Regions from separate parts of the Comamonas sp. SY3 genome, predicted to be linked through region 1. Evidence: predicted binding sites of a transcription regulator. Region 1 holds the regulator's gene; the other holds the start of a gene.
What was found. The regulator FNR, encoded in region 1, switches genes on or off when oxygen is low (the NO sensors DNR and NnrR bind a similar motif). The targets are predictions, from matches to a motif close to TTGATNNNNATCAA.
Positions count from the first base shown of each region.

Region 2: the regulator FNR is predicted to act here: its motif matches at 2,181-2,194, upstream of ACCQ08_RS07355 (universal stress protein).

Region 1 is NZ_JBGTYN010000001.1:469,513-472,814, reverse strand. Features, by position in the region: gene ACCQ08_RS02095 (universal stress protein) at 1-268, opposite strand, end outside; gene fnr (fumarate/nitrate reduction transcriptional regulator Fnr) at 405-1,127, opposite strand; gene hemN (oxygen-independent coproporphyrinogen III oxidase) at 1,277-2,659, shown strand; gene ACCQ08_RS02080 (sulfite exporter TauE/SafE family protein) at 2,676-3,302, opposite strand, start outside.
Region 2 is NZ_JBGTYN010000004.1:167,086-170,387, reverse strand. Features, by position in the region: gene ACCQ08_RS07365 (D-amino acid dehydrogenase) at 1-427, opposite strand, end outside; gene ACCQ08_RS07360 (LysR family transcriptional regulator ArgP) at 482-1,426, shown strand; gene ACCQ08_RS07355 (universal stress protein) at 1,603-2,025, opposite strand; gene ACCQ08_RS07350 (metallophosphoesterase) at 2,484-3,302, opposite strand, start outside.

The DNA.
Region 1 (3,302 bases):
AGGTCTTGATCGGCACGCCCGTTGCGGCCCCTTCGGCCACGACCTTGTCCACCACGCTCTGCGCAGCGCGCTGCCAGCCTTCTTCGATGCGTGCGATGTCATCGGGGTTCTGCATCGTGCTGCCTTCAAAGTAGCTGCGCGGGTAGTTCGGCGAGATATTGACGGCGGTGACGGTGGCATGGCTCAGCTTGGCCAGCGCCAGCGCATGGCGGACCGCTTTCTCGGACAGCTCAGAGCCATCGGTGGCAAGCAGGATATGTTGGTACATGACAGGCTCCTTTCGGGTCAGACTCTGGACAGGGCCACAGGCTGCTGCCTTGCCCTGGTTTCATCTCCAAGCATCGCCGCTTATCGCGCGGAACGATGTCGGATCAGGCCGCGTTCGTGTCTCGGGCCTGCACTTTTCAGGCCGAGCAGGCCTGGGTGTTGATCAGACCCTGGAGCTTGTCGGTGTCGAGAATGCGCACATGGCGCTGCTTGACCTCGATGATGTTCTCCTCGGCAAACTTGGAGAAGGTGCGGCTCACCGTTTCGAGTTTCAGGCCCAGGTAGCTGCCGATTTCCTCGCGGGTCATGCGCAGGATCAGTTCATGCTGCGAAAAGCCCCGGGCGTGCAGCCGCTGCACCAGGTTCAGCAGGAAGGCGGCCAGACGCTCTTCGGCACGCATGCTGCCCAGCAGCAGCATCACGCCGTGCTCGCGCACGATCTCGCGGCTCATGACCTTGTGCACATGGTGCTGCAAGGCGGTCACTTCGCGCGACAGGTCCTCGAGTGTCGAGTAGGGCATCACGCAGACCTCGGCATCTTCCAGCGCAATCGCGTCGCAGGAGTGGCGGTCGTTGACGATGCCGTCCAGGCCGATGATCTCGCCCGCCATCTGAAAACCGGTGACCTGGTCACGCCCGTCTTCTGTGGCGATGCTGGTCTTGAAGAAGCCGGTGCGAATCGCATACAGCGAGGTGAACGTCTCGCCATTGCGGAACAGCGCACTGCCTCGCTTGATCTTGCGACGGGTGGCAACGATCTCGTCGATACGCTCCATTTGTTCGGCCGACAGACCCACGGGCATGCACAGCTCGCGCAGATTGCAGTTGGAGCACGCCACTTTGATGGAGTTGGATGTCATGTATCAATACCCGTGAACAAATATTCGTGTAGGAACGGCGTTCCATGTATGCGCCTATTGTGCGTGCAGGCGCCAAATGGGTTCTTGATGTATATCAAGGACGGGTGGCAAGCCTTGGGGCACATTGGGGGTCCGCAAGGATAAAGCCCATGATTTCCCTGACCCCCGAACTGCTGCGCCGTTTTGACGTCCCCGGCCCCCGTTACACGTCGTATCCTACCGCAGACCGATTTGTTGAAGCCTTTGCTGCGAATGAGTACAAGCAGGCGCTGGTGCAGCGCGGCCACGGCCTGGCTGGGAGATTGGCGCCGCTGTCGTTGTATGTGCATGTGCCGTTCTGTGCCTCGCTGTGCTACTACTGCGCCTGCAACAAGATCATCACCAAGCATGCCGAGCGGGCCGACGAATACCTGGACTACCTGGAGCGCGAGCTGGATCTGCAGCTCGCCCACCTCAGCACCCGGTCCACCATCAGCCAGCTGCACCTGGGCGGGGGCTCGCCGACCTTCCTGAGCGATGCGGGTCTCAGCCGCCTGATGGATATGGTCAAGCAGCGCTTCCATCTGCAGCCGGGCGGCGAGTACTCGATCGAGATCGACCCGCGCACCGTGAGCCGCGAGCGCCTGCTGCACCTCTACCAACTGGGCTTTAACCGCCTGAGCTTTGGCGTGCAGGATTTCGACCCGCTGGTGCAAAAGGCCGTGCACCGCGAGCAGCCCGCCGACCAGGTGTTTGCGCTGGTCGAGCAGGCGCGCGCAATCGGCTTTGAATCCATCAATATTGATCTGATCTATGGTTTGCCGTTGCAAAGCCCGGCCAGCTTCGCCCGCACGATGGAGCAGGTCAATGCGCTGCGGCCTGACCGCATTGCGCTCTACGCCTATGCGCATCTGCCCGAGCGCTTCAAGCCCCAGCGCCGCATCCTGGTGCAGGACTTGCCCAGCCCGGCGGACAAGCTGGCCATGCTGGCCCAAGCGCTGGCCGCGCTGGAGGGTGCCGGCTATGTCTATGTGGGCATGGACCATTTCGCGCTGCCCGAGGATGCGTTGGCGGTGGCCAAGCGCCAGGGCCGCCTGCACCGCAATTTTCAGGGCTATAGCACGCAGCCCGATTGCGATCTGCTGGCACTGGGCGTCTCGGCCATCGGCCGCATCGGCGCCACCTACAGCCAGAATGCCAAGACGCTGGAGGAGTATTACGACCTGATCGACCAGGGCCAGATCCCCGTGGTGCGCGGGCTGGCGCTGACGCGCGATGACCTGCTGCGCCGCGCGGTGATCATGGGTCTGATGTGCCAGGGCAGCCTGGCGATCGAATCGCTGGAGCAGGCCTGGCTGATCGACTTTGCGCAGTACTTTGCCGCCGAGCTGGCCCAGCTGCGCGAGCTGCAGGCGCAGGGCCTGGTGGACGTGCGAGACGATGTGATCAACGTGACCGAGCTGGGCTGGTACTTTGTGCGCGGCGTGGCCATGGTGTTCGACAAGAACCTGCAGGCCGACCGCAACCGCGCGCGCTTCTCGCGCATCATCTAGCCTGCTGTGGCCCGTCTCAGACCTGCCAAGCCGCCAGACTCTTGTAGAGCATGTACAGCGCCAGGCACAGCAGGATGCCGCCAAAGATCTTCTTGAGCTGTGCCACCGGCAGGCGGTGCGCGGCACGGGCACCCAGCGGTGCGGTCAGCACGCTGCAGGTGGCGATGGCGGCCAGGCCCGGCAGCCAGATGTAGCCCAGCGAATGCGGTGGCAGGCCCTGAAGGTGCAGGCCGGCCACCATGAAGCCTGCGACATTGGTGACGGCGATCGGAAAGCCCAGCGCCGAGCTGGTTGCCACCGCGTTGTGCATCGGCACGCTGCACCAGGTCATGAAGGGCACGCTGATGAAGGCGCCCCCGGCACCGACGAGACCCGAGAGGCAGCCAATCACGCCGCCGGCCGCCAGCTGCCCGGCGGTGCCAGGCATCGGGCGCGTCCCTTGGCTGTTGGGCCTGCGGAACATGCGCAGTGCCGAGTAGCCAATGAAAAGGCCGAAGAACAAGCCCAGGTAGCTGCCCTTGAGCACCGCAAAAATGCCCAGGCTGGCCAACAGGCCGCCCAGCACGATGCCAGGGGCCAGGCGTTTGACGAGATCCCAGCGCACGGCACCATGCTGGTGGTGGGCGCGGACGCTGGACATCGA
Region 2 (3,302 bases), on a different contig from region 1:
GGTTGAACTCAATGCCGGTCTGCGCCACCACGGCCTTCAACGCGCTGTGGCTGTAGGCACCGAGCGCGACGATCTGCTGCACATTGCGGGCAAAGGAGCGGTCATTGCACTCGGCCAGAAACTGGGTGAGCCAGCGCCATTGCTGCGGATCGGCATGGGGGCGCAGCAGCAGCGGTGCCTCTTTGTCGAACATCCACTTGAGCGCCTTGAGCGGGGCATGCTTGTTCGCCCAGGGCTCGCAGTAGCTCACCGAGATCTGCGCGGCATTGGCAAAGCTGGTCTCCAGCGCCGCGTCCGGTTGGCGGTCCACGACGGTGACGTCGTGGCCGAGTTGCAGCAAATGCCAGGCAGTGCTGGTGCCGATGATGCCGGCGCCGAGGATGATGACTTTCATGGCTCTCAGTGTCTGGCATCTTGGCTGTAACATAAAGTGCAATTAAACTTCTTCAGGATTCATCAGTTCTACTAATACTGGAGCCCCATGAGCAACCTGGACCCGGTCGCGCTGGAATGCCTGGCCGCCGTGATTGAAGAAGGCGGTTTCGAGAAGGCCGCTGTGCGACTGAATGTGACGCAATCGGCGGTCTCGCAGCGGCTGCGCGCGCTGGAGGCACAGATCGGCTCGGTGCTGGTGGTGCGCAGCCGTCCGCTGCGCCCGACCGCTGCGGGCCAGTTGCTGCTCAAGCACACCCAGCAGCTGCGGCTGCTGCGCACCGACCTGGAGCAGGAACTGCACAGCCTGCTGCCCCACGCCATGGGCCGCAGCGCCCATGACGAGGCCATCTCGATCGCCATCAATGCCGACAGCATTGCCACCTGGGCGCTGGATGCGCTGCAGGACATCGCGCTGCAGCAGCTGCCGCTGGAGATCATCACCGACGACCAGGACCACACGTTGGAGCTGCTGCGCACCGGGGAGGTGCTGGGCTGTGTCACGACGATGCCCAGAGCCTTGCGCGGCTGCCGCGTGACGGCGCTGGGCGCGATGCACTACATCGCCGTGGCCTCACCCGCCTTCGCCGAGCAGCATGTGCCGCAGGGGATCAACCGCAGCAACTTCAAGCACCTGCCGTTTCTCAGCTACAACCGCAAGGACGACATGCAGCGCGTGTTTGTTGCCCGCGCGATGGGGCTCAAGACGGTGGGACTGCACCAGCTCTACGTTCCCAACTCCGAAGCCCAGGTGCGCGCCGTGGCCGCCGGCTGGGGCGTGGGCGTGGTGCCCGAGTTGCTCGCCCGTCCCTACCTGGCCGATGGCCGCCTGGTCAATGTGGCCGAGGCCCAGGTGCTGCGCGTTGATCTGTTCTGGCACTGCTGGAATCTGCAGTCGGCCTTGCTCAGCGCGCTGAGCGATGCGATGGTGCACAGCGCCAAGGGCAGCCTGGCGCCGCCCACCGCAGCCGCGCGCGCCACCGTCAAGGCATAAAAAAACTGCCTGCACCCCCTGGGGTGCAAGCAGTTTCCGGATGACCACCGGTATTCATTGCACCGGTGGTTCCACCCCTCCCTCATTGGTCAAATCTGTTGGTGGTGCAGTATCCACGCCAAGTATTGCTATATGGTGAATAGCAAATGATAGACTCGTTATCTGATCCTATCCATTTACCGAATCAACAATACCGGCACCTTGCTCTCTGCCAGTACCTGGGTGGCCACCGAGCCCAGCACCAGCTTGGCCAGCGCGCCATGGCCCCGGGTGCCCATGATCAGCAGGTCATAGCCGCCGTTATCGGCCGTCTCCGCAATGGTCTGCGAAATGGGGCCCACAGCGCTCTCTGCCACGGCCTTCACCTGGTGGGCAGCCAGGAACTCCTGCACGGGCACCAGCACCTTTTGCGCTTCTTCCGAGTGGTAGTCATCCACCAGCGCCTTGCCCAAGGCCTTGGCGGCCCGGGGCGGCAGCAGCGGCTGCACCGTGAGTGCCGTGTAATGGTGGTTGGAGGTCAGCCACTCTGCGTGCGCTGCCAGGTAATCCAGCATTTTTTGGGTGTAAGGGCTGCCGTCAACGGCCAACAAAATACGCATGCCTTAACTCCTTCAACAAGGGGTGAGGGACCCAACACCGGTGCCACGACCAACGCTGGACTGTGAGCTGGCAAAACCCGCATACCGGCACCGGCAACGCGCTTTACAGGCTTAAATCATGTGTATCAGCTTATAGATTCATCGTCAAACGCACATTGATATGCATCAGGCTTGGCGAAAAATTTAAGTGAAAACCCTTGGTTTTGATCGAAGATGCTAAGCACGCATCCGAGAAGAAAAGTCGACCGTAAACGTTTTGCTGCTGAAATGCGCCCAAATAACTGTTTTAGGGACGCGGTATGCAAAATGGAGATCAATACGCGGGATATAAGCGTCCGCTCAAGGCATGGCGGCGGCGCAGAGGCTAGTCAGCGCCAAGCACAAACCTTACCGTACCGATGTTGTGGAGCCGCGCGAGAAGTCGTGGCGCACAGAGCAGTCCCTGAGAACCTGCCGCCTTACACCCGCACCAGGCAATGCGGGTTGAAGGTTTCCTGCTCACCCTTGCGCGCATAGCCCAGCGGGTTGGCCACGACCCGGCATTGCCAGGGGCGGCCATCGCTGTGCTGGCCTTTGGCTAGATAGTCGCTGGGCGCATGCAGGTGGCCGTGGATCCAGAGGTCGGCATAGGGCAGGAGCTCGTCCAGCACATTGCAAAAGCCGGCGGTGCCAGGGGTCAGCCCATAGCGCGGATCGGCGCTGCGCAGGCTGGGGGCGAAGTGGGTGATGACGACGGTCTTGCCGTCAAAGGGCTCGGCCAGTGCGGCGCGCAGCCATTGCTGGCAGCGCAGCGCTTCGTCGCGCATCTCGGCAGCCAGAAAGGGCTGGCCGTTGCGCACGGTCTGGGCCTTGGTCAGGTAAAAGTTGGCGGCCTTGAAGGCCTTCTCGCGCTGCTTCATCAGCGCGCCCAGCTCGGTCACGCCGTTGTGCAGCGCAATCGCGTCGTAGTCGGACCAGAGTGTGGTGCCGATGAAGCGCACGCCATCGATCACCAGGGTTTCGCAGTCCAGCATCGTGATGCCCAGCTTGTTGCAGCTGGCGCGCAGGCGCTGCCGGGCCATGTCGAAATCCTGGTTGTCAAACTCATGGTTGCCGGGCACCAGAATCACCGGCTCGGGCCAATGGCCTCCCGCCTGCTGCGGGCTGAACTGGCCCAGGCCAAAATCTGCATCGTCCAGCATCGATCCATTCTGGTAGGAGCCAATGTCGCCGGCCAGGATCAGCAGCTCGGCGCCGGGCGCGGGCTGGGCGTGGAAATGGGGATGGGTCTCCAGGTG